DNA from 2 places in the Streptomyces sp. NPDC048644 genome. Region 1 is predicted to be linked to the other one. Evidence: riboswitches for the same ligand, from Rfam matches in the RefSeq annotation. Region 1 holds a riboswitch; the other holds the start of a gene.
What was found. A riboswitch is a leader RNA that binds a small molecule or an ion and turns the genes downstream of it on or off. The one in region 1 is predicted to bind cobalamin.

Region 2: it holds a riboswitch for cobalamin, as region 1 does, so the genes downstream of both, ACGFNI_RS11125 (ribonucleoside-diphosphate reductase subunit alpha) here and ACGFNI_RS02720 (HoxN/HupN/NixA family nickel/cobalt transporter) in region 1, are expected to answer to the same signal.

Annotation. Positions count from the first base shown of each region.
Region 1 covers NZ_JBICVO010000001.1:598,641-606,081, reverse strand. The annotation lists gene ACGFNI_RS02730 (DoxX family protein) at 1-109, shown strand, start outside; gene ACGFNI_RS02725 (VOC family protein) at 176-676, shown strand; gene ACGFNI_RS02720 (HoxN/HupN/NixA family nickel/cobalt transporter) at 769-1,914, opposite strand; cobalamin riboswitch at 1,912-2,130, opposite strand; gene ACGFNI_RS02715 (alpha/beta fold hydrolase) at 2,225-3,073, opposite strand; gene ACGFNI_RS02710 (nucleoside/nucleotide kinase family protein) at 3,256-3,918, opposite strand; gene ACGFNI_RS02705 (methyltransferase) at 3,982-5,163, opposite strand; gene ACGFNI_RS02700 (universal stress protein) at 5,539-6,453, shown strand; gene ACGFNI_RS02695 (DedA family protein) at 6,504-7,151, opposite strand.
Region 2 covers NZ_JBICVO010000004.1:325,793-333,233, reverse strand. The annotation lists gene ACGFNI_RS11140 (tetratricopeptide repeat protein) at 1-166, shown strand, start outside; gene def (peptide deformylase) at 278-922, shown strand; gene ACGFNI_RS11130 (ribonucleotide-diphosphate reductase subunit beta) at 995-2,116, opposite strand; gene ACGFNI_RS11125 (ribonucleoside-diphosphate reductase subunit alpha) at 2,116-4,554, opposite strand; cobalamin riboswitch at 4,712-4,872, opposite strand; gene ACGFNI_RS11120 (hypothetical protein) at 4,989-5,177, shown strand; gene mctP (monocarboxylate uptake permease MctP) at 5,208-6,878, opposite strand; gene ACGFNI_RS11110 (DUF3311 domain-containing protein) at 6,875-7,135, opposite strand; gene ACGFNI_RS11105 (GntR family transcriptional regulator) at 7,405-7,441, opposite strand, start outside.

The sequences.
Region 1 (7,441 bases):
CGTCGACCGCCTGCTGCCGGTCCTGAAGTCGCACCGCCTGCTGTACGGCGTTGCCGCGCTGGTGCTGGCCGTGGTCGTCGCCGGAATCATGCTGCTGGTCCGCGACTAGGAGCGGCTGCCGGCCCTGGGCCGGTGTCCGTATGTGGCGGGAAACCGGGAGGAGAAGGAGGGGCCGATGTCCGTACGTCGCCTCAATCACGCGGTGCTCTACGTCCGTGACGTGGCCAGGTCCGTGGCGTTCTACGGGGAGACCCTGGGGCTCACGACGGCCGAAGATGTGCCGGGCCGCGCGGCCTTCCTGGCCGCGCCCGGCTCGCTCAACGATCACGATCTCGGCCTCTTCGCGGTGGGCGCCGAGGCGCCGGGCCCTGAGGCCGGACGGGTGGGGCTCTACCACCTGGCCTGGGAGGTCGGCACCCTGGGCGAGCTGGTCGCGGCCGAGGAACGGCTTGCCGCCCGCGGCGCGCTGGTCGGCTCCAGCGATCACCTCGTGTCCAAGTCGCTGTACGCCAAGGACCCGGACGGCAACGAGTTCGAGGTGATGTGGCGGGTGCCCCGCGAGGACTGGCCGGGCCCCGACGAGCCGGACCGGCTGCGTCCGCTCGACCTCGCCGCGGCGCTCCGTCGCTGGGGCCCTGACCGGGAAACGGGCGCGGCGGCGGGCACCGCCACCTGAGATACGGGCACGGCGGCGCGGCACGGCGGCCGACGGTGCCGGAGCTGCCGGCCGGGCCTCGCGGGACGGGGCCGCGGCCGGCAGCCGCCAGGTCAGGTCTCCGTCGCCGTGCGGTCCGCCCAGCGCTTTTCGACGCCGGAGAGCCGCCAGTACGCCAGCGCCGCCGCCCAGACGACCACGAACAGGCCGACGATGATGAAGCCGACGTTGTCCAGGTCGAGGCCGGAGATCCAGCCGGTGACGCCGTCGGTGAGGCCGAGCTTGTCGTGCAGGACGGTCACCAGCTCGATGGTGCCGATGAAGAAGGCCACGGCGATCGAGAGGCCGGTGATGGTGAGGTTGTAGTAGACCTTGCGCACCGGATTGGCGAACGCCCACTGGTAGGCGAAGTTCATGAACGTGCCGTCGAGGGTGTCGAACAGGCTCATTCCGGCGGCGAACAGCAGCGGCAGGCACAGGATGGCGTACCAGGGCAGACCGGCCGCGGCGCCGCTGCCCGCCATCACCATCAGCGTCACCTCGGTCGCGGTGTCGAACCCGAGGCCGAAGAGGAAGCCCAGAGGGAACATCTGGCCGGGCCGGGAGATGGACCGGGTGAACCGTCCCAGGAAGCGGTTCATGAACCCGCGGGAATCGAGCCGTGCTGCCAGCTCCGCCTCGTCGAACCTGCCCTCGCGCATGCCGCGGAAGACCCGCCAGATACCGGCGAGCGCGATGAGGTTGAGCGCGGCGATGAGGTAGAGGAAGCTGCCGGACACGGTGGTGCCGACGGTGCCGAGTACCTGGTGGGCGCGCGAATCGTCGTTGAGCAGGGTGCCGGCGAGCTGGGCGCCGCCGGCCACCAGTGCCGCCATCGCGACGATGACGCTGGAGTGCCCCAGGGCGAACCAGAAGCCCACCGAGACGGGCCGTTTGCCGTCGGCCATCAGCTTGCGTGTGGTGTTGTCGATCGCCGCGATGTGGTCGGCGTCGAAGGCGTGCCGCATGCCGAGGGTGTAGGCGGTGATGCCGAGACCGACGCCGAAGACCTGGCTGCCGACCGTGTAGTGGTACGGGACGACCAGGAGGAAGAGCACGCCGAAGGCGACGACGTGCAGGGCGGCTATGACGGCCATCAGTCCGGCGGTACGGACGGTGTCCTGCCGGCGCCAGCGGAACTCCGGGGCCGGGTCAGGGATATGCGGGGGATCGGTGGACAGGGCCATACGGCGGTCACGCTCCAGCACCTCGTGGATCACTTCGTGAGATGCCGTGGCCGGTCTCCTGGCTTACGGGTGCACGCGTCCGGGCCCGGCCTTCCCGGCCGCGGGCTGCGGTCAGTGGCCCGGCACGTGCGGCGGAGCGCGCGTGCCGAAGGGGTCGGAAACTCCCGATCACAGTGGCGAGGGCCGCTCCGGGCTGGGGCCTTCGGCCCTTCACCGGTCTTCCCGAGCACCACGGCCCGGCCACTCTAACGGAGCTGCCCGGCGGCCTCCATGGAGCCTGTTTGTGCTGGTTGATGGGCCTGTGGGGGTGTGTGGGGCCTCGGGTGAGGGGGGCGTGAAAGGGTCAGTACGGCAGCGAGGAGAGGAAACCGTGCAGGGCGTGGTCGAAGGCGGCCCTGTTCTCCAGGTTGACCATGTGACCGGCGCCGGGTATCCGGATCCGCTGGGCGCCCGGCACGGTCAGGGTGATCGCGTGGGCGTTGGCGGAGATGTCCATGCTGTCGAGGTCGCCGTCGAGGACGGCGGTCGGCACCCGGATATCGGCGAGGCGGTCGGCGGCCCCGACTTCGACGGGGATGCCGGCACCCATCGCGTCGGCGTGCACCTCGGCATTGGCCTGGGCCGAGGCGCGGAGCCGTTCGCGCAACGCGGCGTCCACCGCGGCCGGTTCGCGGTGCGGGCCGTCCACCCACATCCGCAGGAAGTGCTCGACGTAGCGCTCCGCGGCGTACGGTTCGCCGATCGCGGCCACCTGTTCCTTGATGTGCGCGAGGAGGAACGGGTCGGTGAAGGCGCGACCGCTGATGCCGGGGGAGGCCAGGGCCAGGGCCGCGACCCGTTCGGGGTGGGCCAGCGCGGTGTCGAGGGCGATGCGGGCGCCGTGGGAGAGGCCGACCAGGACGGCACGGGGCACCGCGAGCGCGTCGAGCAGGGCCCGCAGGTCGTCGTGGTTGGACCAGTCGCCGGTCACGGACGAGGAGAGGCCGTGGCCCCGGAGGTCGTAGCGGATCGCGCGCAGGCCGGAGTTGACGAGCCAGGCGAACTGCTCGTCCCACATGCGCTGGTCGAGCATGCCGCCGTGCAGCAGGACCACGGCGGGGCCCGTGCCGGCCGCCTCGTAGAACAGCTCGCCGTCGTCGATCGGCACGGTGCCGTTCTCGATGTCGGCCCATGTGCTGATTCCCTGGGTCATGCTCCCCGCCATCCTTCGTGTGAACTCATCGGACACGTCCGCTGTGCCGGAACCGTCTGAAGTGCCGGAACTGCCGCGTCCCTTCGATGCAACGTGCGGATCGCCCGTGAGGTGCCGGAATTCCTCGGCGAGTCCGTCGAGTACACCGGATCAGGACGGGCGCGGCACGTCCGGAAGGGGAGTCAGGCGCCGTCCGGGCGCGGGGCCGCCCCCGGCGTGAAGGTGACGACGAGGTCTGCGCGCTCCCGAGTGGCCGCCACCAGGCGGGCGTTGGCCTCGTCCGACGTCCGCACGAACCGCTCCGCGGCGGCCCGCGGCCTGCCGAACCGTTCGTGGCGGTCGACGAGCCGCCGTACCCGCTCCGTGCCGTCCAGGTCCACGTACCAGACCTCGTCGAGCAGCGCGCGGGCGCGGGCCCACGGCGGTGCGTCGACGAGCAGGTAGTTGCCTTCGGTGATGACGAGCGGGAGATGGGGCGGGACGGCGATGCTGCCGGCCACGGGCTCCTCGATGCGGCGGTCGAAGGCGGGTGCGTAGACGACGGCGCCGGGGGCGGGGGAGCGCAGGCGGGCGAGCAGCGCCGCGTAGCCGTCGGGGTCGAAGGTGTCGGGCGCGCCCTTGCGGTGGGTGCGGCCGAGGCGGCGCAGTTCGGACTCGGCGAGGTGGAAGCCGTCCATGGGGACCAGTGCCGCCTGCCCGGCCAGCCGCGCCACCAGGTGGGCGGCGAGGGTGGACTTGCCGGCCCCCGGTGGCCCCGCGATGCCCAGGATGCGGCGCCGCCCGGGTGCCGCGGATGCGGCGAGCCGGCGGGCGCGGGCCAGGAGGTGCGGTGGGTCCGTGTCCATGGTTGCTCCCTCGTGCCGGTGCGGGTGCCGGTGCCGGTGCGGGTGCGGCGGGTTGGCGGGGTGTCAGTGCGTGGCCGTCAGCCGCCACAGGGAGGTGACCTCGGCGGCGCGGGCCACGTGGAGCGGGTCGGATGTGTCGCGGGCGCGCGGGTGGCGCGGGGTGACGTCGAGCCGGTCCACGACCTCCAGGCCGGCCGATGCGAAGGCGGCGGTGAGTTCGGAGCGTGGCCGCAGGCCGAGGTGTTCGGCCAGGTCGGACAGGATCAGCCAGCCCTCGCCGCCCGGTGTGAGGTGCTCCGCCAGGCCGTTCAGGAAGCCGCGCAGCATCCGGCTGCCCGGGTCGTACACGGCGTACTCGATGGGCGTCGTCGGCTTCGCCGGCACCCAGGGCGGGTTGCAGACCACCAGCGGAGCGCGGCCTTCCGGGAACAGGTCGGCCTCGACCACCGTCACTTGGCCCGCCACACCGAGCCGTTCGGTGTTCTCGCGGGCGCAGGCGAGCGCACGCGGGTCCTGGTCGGTGGCCACCACCCGGCGCACACCCCGGCGCGCGAGTACGGAGGCGAGGACGCCGGTGCCGGTGCCGATGTCGAAGGCCAGGTCCTGCGCGGGCAGCGGCGCGGCGGCCACGAGGTCGACGTACTCGCCGCGGGCGGGCGAGAAGACGCCGTAGTGCGGGTGGATCCGGTCACCGCCGAGCGCCGGGATCTCGACTCCCTTTTTGCGCCATTCGTACGCGCCGATCAGGCCGAGGAGTTCCCGGAGGGAGACCACGGATGCGGTGCGGTGCGGGCCGGGTTGCGCGGGGGCGGGTGCGTCGGCCGGGGCGTCGGCAGGGGGCGGGCCGTACGCCTGGGCGCAGGCCGCGCGGACGTCGGGGGCGCGGTGCAGCGGCACCGCGTGCGTCGCGTCGAGGGGGATCAGCAGCATGCCCAGGATGCGGGCGCGCTGGTTCTGCGCCGCGCGGTGCTGGTGGAAAGCCTGCGCCGGGTCGTCGGGGAGCGTCTTGCGCGGGCGGCGGTCGATGCGGCGGGTCAGTGCCGTCAGCAGTTGCCTGGCATTGTGGAAATCGCCGCGCCAGAGGAGTGCGGTGCCCTCGCAGGCGAGCTTGTACGCGGCGTCGGCCTTCATCCGGTCGTCCGCGATCACGATCCGGCGGGGCGGTGGCGCGCCGTTTTCGGAGCGCCAACGGGCGGAGCGGGCCTCGTCGGCCTCGGTCCATTCGACGACCGGCGGTGCATTCACCGAAATGTGCCTCGTGTCAGTGGTTCGGACCCCTGCCAGGGCGCCGCCGCTCAGCCGTGGCGCTGCGGGGCCGCCGATGGTGCCGGGCGCGCTCCCCGGGCGGCGCGGGTCGGCGCGGTCTGCGGGAGCGGTACGGCGGGGTGGTGACGGTCGACTTTACTCCGTGTGCGGGGCCGCCCCGGGCGGGCGGCCGGTGACCGGCGGGCAGCCGGGACTTTCGTCCCGTGCCGATGGCCGTACGCGCGGGGCAGGATGAAGGCAGCTGATCTTGATGTTCCGCGCGGCACGGGCCGGACGGCCCTGCCCTGCCGTGCGGGGCATCGGCCACGGCGGCACACCGCGCCGTGGATACCAATCGTTCGTATGGAGGCGCACATGGACACCCTTCCCGTCATCGTCGCTGTGGACGGGTCCGCCGACAGTGAGCGGGCGCTGCGCTGGGCGGTCGATGCGGCCCGGCTGCGGGGCGCGGTGTTGCAGGTGGTGCACGTCTGGCCGTACGCCACGGCCGAACGGGCCGCGGCGGCCGAGGCCGACCCGGTGCTGGCGGAGCTGCGGACGAAGCTGGCGGCGGAGGAGAGCCGCGGGGCCGGGCTGCCGGAGATCGAGTTCCGCGGCCTTGCGGGGCTGCCTGACACCGTGCTGCCCGAACTGGGCGCCGAGGCCAGGCTGCTGGTGCTCGGCTCGCGCGGTCGCGGCGGCTTCGCCAGCCTGCTGCTCGGCTCCAACGGCCTGGCATCGGCCGCCCACGCCGCCTGCCCGGTCGTCGTCGTCCCGCGCCCGGACCGCGACCGCACCCGGCGGGCGGACGAGGTCGCGCCGCCCGGCACCCCGCAGGTCGCGCTCGGCGTGGACGCGTCGTCGGACGAGCCCGGCGCGATCGGCTTCGCCTTCGCCGAGGCCAGCCGCCGTGGCGCCCGCCTGAAGGTGCTCTCCGGCTACACCTGGCCGATGCTGATGCCGCCCGCCTTCGAGTACGCGGCGGCGTACGAGGCCACACAGCAGGACTACGCGGACGCGCTCGGCAAGCAGCTGACGGAGGTGCTCGCGCCGCACCGCGACCGGTATCCGGAGGTCGACGTCGAGGTGGTTCTCCAGGAGGAGAGCGCGGCGGGGCTGCTGGTGGAGGCGTCGCAGGAGAGCGATCTGGTGGTCGTGGCCCGGCATCGCCGCAGGCTGCCGGTGGGGCCGCGGCTCGGCTCGGTGACGCATGCGGTGCTGCTGCACGCGGTCTGCCCGATCGCCGTGGTGCCGGTGGATCAGGACGGGGCGGCGCAGGGCGCTTCGTAGCGCACGCGGGGACGGCGGCCCGGCCACCCGGCCCGGCCGCCGTCGGGGGCTCAGTGCGCGGGGCGCCGCTCCGGCCTGCGCATCAGGAAGGCGGCGGCGGACCCGGCGATGAAGAGCGCGCAGACGGACAGGCCGGTGCTGATCCAGGACGTGCCGAGCCACTGCCCGCCGAAGTAGCCCAGGCTCACGCTGTACGCGGCCCACGCCAGACCGGCCAGCGCGGACCAGGGCAGGAACTCGCGCACCGTACGGTGTGCGACACCCGCGCCCAGGCTGACCACCGAGCGGCCCGCCGGTGCGAAGCGGGCCAGGACGACGATGCCGCCGCCGCCCCGGTTCAGCGCCGTGCCGAGGCGTTGCTGCGCGGCGGTCAGGCGGCGGGAGCGGCCGATGGCGCGGTCGAAGCGGTCGCCGCCGCGCCAGGCCAGCCGGTAGGCGACCATGTCGCCGAGCACCGATGCCGAGGCGGCGCACAGCACCAGCGAGAACATCTCGGCCAGGTGTGTCCCGGCGCTCACGGATGCGCCCACCGCGCTGACCGCGCCCGCCGCGGTGCCGGTGCCCGCGGCGGCGGTGGCCGCGGTGATCACCAGGACGCCGCTGGGCAGGATCGGGACGAAGACGTCGAGAACGACCGAGAGGGTGACGATCACGTACACCCAGGGGGTGCCACTGAGGTGCCCCAGGCTTTCCAACAACGCGCCACTCCCGGTCCGGACCCCGCCGCGACGTCGCATGGGGCGGCAGGGGCGGCTGTACAGCCATACAGCGTACGCCTGTGCTCTGCCCGGTTCTGTCCCAGGGGGACAGATGTTGTACGTGTCACGCACACTTCGCGTTCATTGATGACCGCTAGCAGCCGGCCTCTCCCAAAGGCGGCCCGTACGGCTGGGGTGCCGTACGGGCCGGTGGTGCGTCACGGGTGTCCGCCCTGGGCCTGAGCGTGGGCCTTCGGGCGGCTGCCGTGTGGTGCGGTGGATCCGCGGGC
Region 2 (7,441 bases), on a different contig from region 1:
TCCCGGGCCGCTGGGGCACCGGACCGCGGGCTCCGGTTCGCTGTGGGTACCGGAGCGTGAATGCGGCATAGCGGCGCCCGCCGCGCTGGTGCGCGGGCTGCTGGACGGCTGGGTCGCGGACAGCCCGGACAGCCGGGAGTGGCGGGATCTCGAAGAGGTCTGCTGAGGGCACAGGGCGCCTCCCCGTAGGCTGTAGGGCGTGTCGCGACGTCCTGCCGGGCTCGCGGCCCTGCCTCAGGGCGACCAGTCAAGGTTTTAGGGAAGGCGTACGGCGGAGATGGCCCAGCAGCCTGTGTTTGATCAAGACGGTGAGCAGCGCGTGGACGACGAGTTCATCGATGACACGACGGATGCGGAGCAGCGGGAGAGCGCCCACCGCGAGCGTGGCACCTCGCGGCCGATCACGGTCGTCGGCAATCCGGTGCTCCACAAGGAGTGCAAGGACGTCACGGAGTTCGGTGACGAGCTGGCACAGCTGATCGACGACATGTTCGCCAGCCAGCGCACCGCCGAGGGCGTCGGCCTGGCCGCCAACCAGATCGGCGTGGACCTGAAGGTCTTCGTCTACGACTGCCTCGACGACAGCGGCGTCCGGCACGTCGGCGCGGTCTGCAACCCCGTCCTGGACGAGCTGCCTGCCCCGCGCCGGGTGCTGGACGACTCCAACGAGGGCTGCCTGTCCGTGCCCGGCGCCTACGCCGAGCTGGCCCGCCCCGACTACGCCGTGGTGCGCGGCCAGGACGCCCAGGGCAACCCGATCGCGGTCCAGGGCACCGGCTACTTCGCGCGCTGCCTCCAGCACGAGACCGACCACCTCTACGGCTACCTCTACATCGACCGGCTGTCCAAGCGGGACCGCAAGGACGCGCTCAAGCAGATGGCCGAGCAGGAGCCGCGCTACCCCGTCGTCGCCAACGACTGAGCCCCGCGCCCAGCAGCGCGATGCCCTCCTGCCGCACGGCCGCGGCAGGAGGGCATCGGTGTCTGCGGACTCCTAGAACTCGTCGTCGAAGGAGACCGAGCCCTCGACGGCGACCTGGTAGGCCGACGCCCGGCGCTCGAAGAAGTTCGTCAGCTCCTGGACGTTCTGGAGCTCCATGAAGGAGAACGGGTTCTCCGAGCCGTAGACGGGCGGGAAGCCGAGCCGCTGGAGGCGCTGGTCGGCGACGCACTGGAGGTACTCGCGCATCGACTCGGTGTTCATGCCGGGCAGCCCGTCGCCGCACAGGTCGCGGCCGAACTGGAGCTCCGCCTCGACGGCTTCCTTGAGCATGTCGGTGACCTGCTGCTCCAGCGCGTCGTCGAAGAGGTCGGGCTCCTCGGCGCGGACCGTGTCGACGACCTCGAACGCGAAGTTCATGTGCATGGTCTCGTCACGGAACACCCAGTTGGTGCCGGTCGCCAGGCCGTGCAGCAGGCCGCGCGAGCGGAACCAGTAGACGTAGGCGAACGCCCCGTAGAAGAACAGCCCCTCGATGCAGGCGGCGAAGCAGATGAGGTTCAGCAGGAAGCGGCGGCGGTCGGCCTTGCTCTCCAACTGGTCGATCTTCTCGACCGAGTCCATCCACTTGAAGCAGAACTGCGCCTTCTCCCGGATGGACGGGATGTTCTCCACGGCCGCGAAGGCGGCGGCGCGGTCCTCCGGGTCGGGGAGGTAGGTGTCCAGCAGCGTCAGATAGAACTGGACGTGCACGGCCTCCTCGAAGAGCTGCCGCGACAAGTACAGCCGCGCTTCGGGGGAGTTGATGTGCTTGTAGAGCGTCAGCACCAGGTTGTTGGCGACGATCGAGTCGCCGGTCGCGAAGAACGCCACCAGCCGGCCGATCATGTGCTGCTCGCCCGGCGAGAGCTTCGCCAGGTCGGCGACGTCGGAGTGGAGGTCGACCTCCTCCACGGTCCAGGTGTTCTTGATCGCGTCGCGGTAGCGGTCGTAGAAGTCCGGGTACCGCATGGGCCGCAGCGTCAGCTCGAAGCCCGGGTCGAGGAGGTTCTTGGTGCCGGTGGCGGGGCCGTTGCCGTTGGCGGTGGTTTCCGGAGCGGTGGTTTCGGGGGTGGTGGGGCTTTCGGCGCGCAGCGCCGTCGTTGAGGGGCGGTGGTCGGGCGACGGGTTGGGCATTACTGGCAGGCCTCGCAGGACTCGGGGTTTTCCAGGGAGCAGGCGACCGCGTCGGGGTCGGTGGCCTGCTGCGGTACGGGGACGGGGGTGACGGCGGCGGTGCCGCGGGCCGACTGCGCGATCCGGGTCGCCGGACGGGAGCGCAGGTAGTACGTGGTCTTGATGCCGCGCTTCCAGGCGTAGGCGTACATCGAGCTGAGCTTGCCGATGGTCGGCGACGCCATGAAGAGGTTCAGCGACTGGCTCTGGTCGAGGTAGGGCGTACGGGCCGCGGCCATGTCGATCAGCGCGCGCTGCGGGACCTCCCAGGCGGTGCGGTACAGCGCGCGGATCTCCTCGGGGATCCACGCGACGTCCTGCACCGAGCCGTTGGCCTCGCGCAGCGCGTCACGGGTCCGCGCGTCCCACAGGCCCAGCGCCTTCAACTCCTCGATCAGGTAGGCGTTCACCTGGAGGAACTCGCCCGACAGGGTCTCGCGCTTGAAGAGGTTGGAGACCTGCGGCTCGATGCACTCGTAGACGCCGGCGATGGAGGCGATGGTCGCGGTCGGCGCGATGGCCAGGAGGAGCGAGTTGCGCATGCCGGTCGTGGCGATCCGGGCGCGCAGCGCCTCCCAGCGGTCCGCCCAGCGGGGCTCGGCGTTCGGGTAGTGGTCGGGGTGCAGCACTCCGCGGGCGGTACGCGTCGCGGACCACGCCGGGTGCGGGCCGTGCCGCTCGGCGAGATCGGCGGACGCCTCGTAGGCGGCGAGCATGATGCGCTCGGAGATCCGGGTGGACAGCTCCGTCGCCTCGGCGGAGTCGAAGGGCAGCCGCAGCCGGAAGAAGACGTCCTGGAGGCCCATCAGGCCCAGACCGACCGGCCGCCAGCGGGAGTTGGAGGCGCCGGCCTGCTCGGTCGGGTAGAAGTTGATGTCCACGACCCGGTCGAGGAAGGCGACGGCGGTGCGGACGGTGGCGTCCAGCCGCTCCCAGTCCATCTCGCCGTTCTCACCCAGGTGAGCCGCGAGGTTGACCGACCCGAGGTTGCAGACCGCGGTCTCCCCGTCGTCCGTCACCTCCAGGATCTCGGTGCACAGGTTGGACGAGTGCACGACCTTGCCGGGCTCGGCGGTCTGGTTGGCGGTGCGGTTGGCGGCGTCCTTGAACGTCATCCAGCCGTTGCCGGTCTGCGCGAGGGTCCGCATCATCCGGGCGTAGAGCACCCGCGCCGGGATCTGCTTCAGGGCGCGGCCGTCGGCCTCCGCCTTGCGGTACGCGGCGTCGAACGCGTCGCCCCACAGGTCGACCAGCTCCGGCGCGTCGGACGGCGAGAACAGCGACCAGTCGGCGTCCGCCTCCACCCGGCGCATGAACTCGTCCGGGATCCAGTGCGCGATGTTCAGGTTGTGGGTGCGCCTGGCCTCCTCGCCGGTGTTGTCGCGCAGCTCCAGGAATTCCTCGATGTCCGCGTGCCACGTCTCCAGGTAGACGCAGGCCGCGCCCTTGCGCCGGCCGCCCTGGTTCACGGCGGCCACCGAGGCGTCCAGGGTCCGCAGGAACGGCACGATGCCGTTGGAGTGGCCGTTGGTGCCCCGGATCAGCGAACCGCGCGCCCGGATACGGGAGTAGGAGAGGCCGATGCCGCCGGCGTGCTTGGAGAGCCTGGCGACCTGGTGGTAGCGGTCGTAGATCGAGTCCAGCTCGTCCAGCGGGGAGTCCAGCAGGTAGCAGGAGGACATCTGCGGGTGGCGGGTGCCGGAGTTGAAGAGGGTGGGGGAGGAGGGGAGGTAGGACAGCGAGCTGGTCAGCCGGTACAGCTCGGCGACGTCGTCGAGCGCCGCCACCGAGTCGTTCTCGGCGAGACCGCAGGCCACCCGCAGCAGGAAGTGCTGCGGGGTCTCGATGACCTGGCGGGTGGTGGGGTGCCGCAGCAGATAGCGCGAGTGCAGGGTGCGCAGACCGAAGTAGCCGAAGCGGTCGTCGGCACCGTCCGCGAGCGCCTTCTCGACCAGCGCGTCCAGGCGGGCCGCGTGGCTGCGGACGAACGCGGCGGTCCGGTCGGCGATCAGGCCCTCGCGGTGGCCGACCTCGACGGAGGCGGAGAACGCCACGGAGCCCTGGCCCGCGGCCTCTTCGGCGATGGCGAGGGTGAGCAGCCGCGCGGCGAGCTTGGAGTACTGCGGCTCGTCGCCGATCAGGCCGGCCGCCGCGTCGATGGCCAGGGTGCGCAGCTCGGCCTCGTCGGAGCCGGGGTGCCGGCCGCGGAGCGCGGCGGCGGCCACCTTGCCGGGGTCGGTCGCGGTGAGGTCGGCGGTCAGCTCGGTCAGGGTGCGCAGCAGGGCGGTGCCAGGGGCGTCGTCGGCGTGTTGGGGGCGGCCGTCCGCGGTGGGGAGCGTGGCCGCCTCGGGCGATCCGGCCTCGGCGGCTGTCGCGGACTCCGTTGGCGCGATGGTCACGTGGTGCTCTCCCTCACTCGGCGGGGGCCGGGAGGGGCGGTGCGCGACGGCCGCACGCGGGCATGCGGCACCCCGGACACACGGGGCGCGGGCACACCGCGCGGCGTCCACCGGCCCATCCCTCGGGGCCCGGACGTATCGACGTCCGCGCCGATGGCGGCGCGGGCGTACTGTCGGCAGGTCTTCGGACTCACAGGTGCGCACGACAGGCGGTGAAGCGATGTCTGCGCATACGTACACCGTTGCGGGACAGTTCCGGACTCACACCGGATTCCCCTGCGGCGACAGCGAGCACGAGCATACATGTGGGGGTGCCACCTCGTGCGCACCCCCACATCTAGTGAGTCGTGTGTGATCGCGCGGTGTCTGTCAGTGGCCCCCGCTATCGTCGTTCCCACGTTCCCCGCACTGCGACGACAGCAGGAGGAGGCCCCATGGCCGCGCTCGCCGACCGGCCGCACATCACGCTCCCTGAGCATTTCGAAGAGGCCGCCCGGATAGTCGAGCGGGCGGAGGAGGGCGTGCGGCTGGAACTCATCGGCGGGATAGAGCTGACCTCGGGCGGACGGCCCGTCGCGTCCGCCCCGGTACGGCGACGGGCCGCCGCGTCCGGAGGGACGTGACGGCCCGTGCGGGTGCCGGAGGGGCCGGGGTCAGTGGCCGCTCGCCGAACCCACTGCTGCGGGCGGCAGTTCGGGGCTGACGGCCTTGTCGCCGACGTCCGCGGTGTAGTCCCCGGGGCTGGTCTCGTCGACGCCGTCAGGTGCCTTCAGGGCCCGCAGGACGAAGGTCAGCACGACCGTCACCAGGACGTTGAGCACGATCGCGGTCAGGCCGATGTAGCCGATCTGGCCGATGCCGGGGATCTCGGCGTTGGAGCCGCCGAAGTGCGCCTGCGTCGGGCTGGCCACGCCGTATGCCGCGAGCGTGCCGTAGACCATGCCGACCGCCCAGCCGGCCAGCAGCGCCCAGCGGTGGAACCAGCGGGTGAACAGGCCGCCGACCAGCGACGGCATGGTCTGCAGGATCCAGATGCCGCCCAGCAGCTGGAAGTTGATCGCCACGGTCTTGTCCATGCCCAGGACGAAGATCAGCGCGCCGACCTTCACGAGCAGCGAGACGAGCTTGGCGACCTTGTGCTCCTGCGCCGGGGTGGCGTGCGGCTTGATGAAGTCCTTGTAGACGTTGCGGGTGAAGAGGTTGGCCGCCGCGATGGACATGATGGCGGCGGGCACCAGCGCGCCGATCCCGATAGCGGCGAACGCCACGCCGGAGAACCAGCTCGGGAACATGTCCTCGAACAGCTGCGGGATCGCCAGCTGCGCGTTGCCGTGGGTGTCCGTGCCCGCCTTGATCGCCATGAAGCCGAGCAGCGCGAGGAAGCCCAGCATGAGCGAGTACAGCGGCAGGATGGTGGTGTTGCGGCGGATCACGTTACGGCTGCGGGACGACAGCGTCGCGGTGATCGAGTGCGGATACATGAACAGCGCGAGCGCCGAGCCGAGCGCCAGAGTGGCGTACGCCCACTGGTTATGGGGGCCGCTGGCCAGCTCACCGCGCGGCTTGCCGGTCGGCCCCGGCTCGGCGAACGCCTTGCCCGCCGCGTCGAAGATGGCGTCGAAACCGCCGAGTTTGATCGGGATGTAGATGATGGCGACGGCGATGACCAGGTAGATCAGCCCGTCCTTGACGAACGCGATCAGCGCCGGCGCCCGCAGGCCCGATGAGTAGGTGTACGCGGCCAGCACCGCGAACGCGATCAGCAGCGGCAGGTCCTTGACGAACCAGTTGGTGTTCTCGCCGCCGCCGACGCCCATCACGTCCAGGACGGCCTGGATGCCGACCAGTTGGAGTGCGATGTACGGCATCGTCGCCAGGATGCCGGTGAGCGCGATGGCCAGCGACAGGCCCTTCGAGCCGAACCGGCCGCGCACGAAGTCGGAGGTGGTGACGTAGCCGTGCTTGTGCGAGACCGACCAGAGACGGGGCAGGAAGGTGAAGATCAGCGGGTACACGAGGATCGTGTAGGGGACGGCGAAGAAGCCGGCCGCGCCCGCGGCGTAGATGGCCGCCGGGACGGCCACGAAGGTGTAAGCGGTGTAGAGGTCGCCGCCGAGCAGGAACCACGTCACCCAGGTGCCGAAACTCCGGCCGCCCAGGCCCCACTCGTCGAGGTTGGCTGACTGCTCGGCCTTGCGCCAGCGGGCGGCGAGGAAGCCCATGACCGTGACGGCCACGAAGAAGAAGATGAAGACGGCCAGCGCGATGCCGTTGACGCCGTCCGTGCCGGCCGCGGCCAGGGCGGCGGATGGGGTGGTGGTCATGTCGCCGCACCGCCCTTGCGGATCCGCTGCTCACGCTGGACCAGCTTGTACGCGGTCATCGTGAGCACGGTCGAGATCAGCACCCACAGCATCTGGTACCAGTAGAAGAACGGGATCCCGATGAGCCTCGGCTCGACCTTGGCGTACGAACTCACCCACAGCATCGCCACGAACGGAGCGATCAGGCAGAGCCCGGCCACCACACGCGTCGGTGTGACGACCTGTCTGGAATCCGGCGTTTCGGCTTGCTCTGTCATGACCGTGGCTCCGTCCCTGGCGATCTCCTGTACGAGGCTGGAAATCTATGGCAGCGCCGTGGCAGGCGTCACTAGCTGTCCGCATATCGGTACGGCAACGACATCTTCCGCCGGGTGAAAGGGACTTGGGCGACGGGTGCGCGCGCGGCCGGCCCGCGGGCCCGCGCGTACGGGAAGCCGGAGGTCATGGACCCGCGCGGCGGCCCGTCCGGATTCCGTGCGGCCCTGGCGGTACGGCGGTGGCCGAAACCCCGCCGTACCGCGGGGTTTCAGTCGGCCGGGCGGCGCAGCCTGGCGACGAACTTG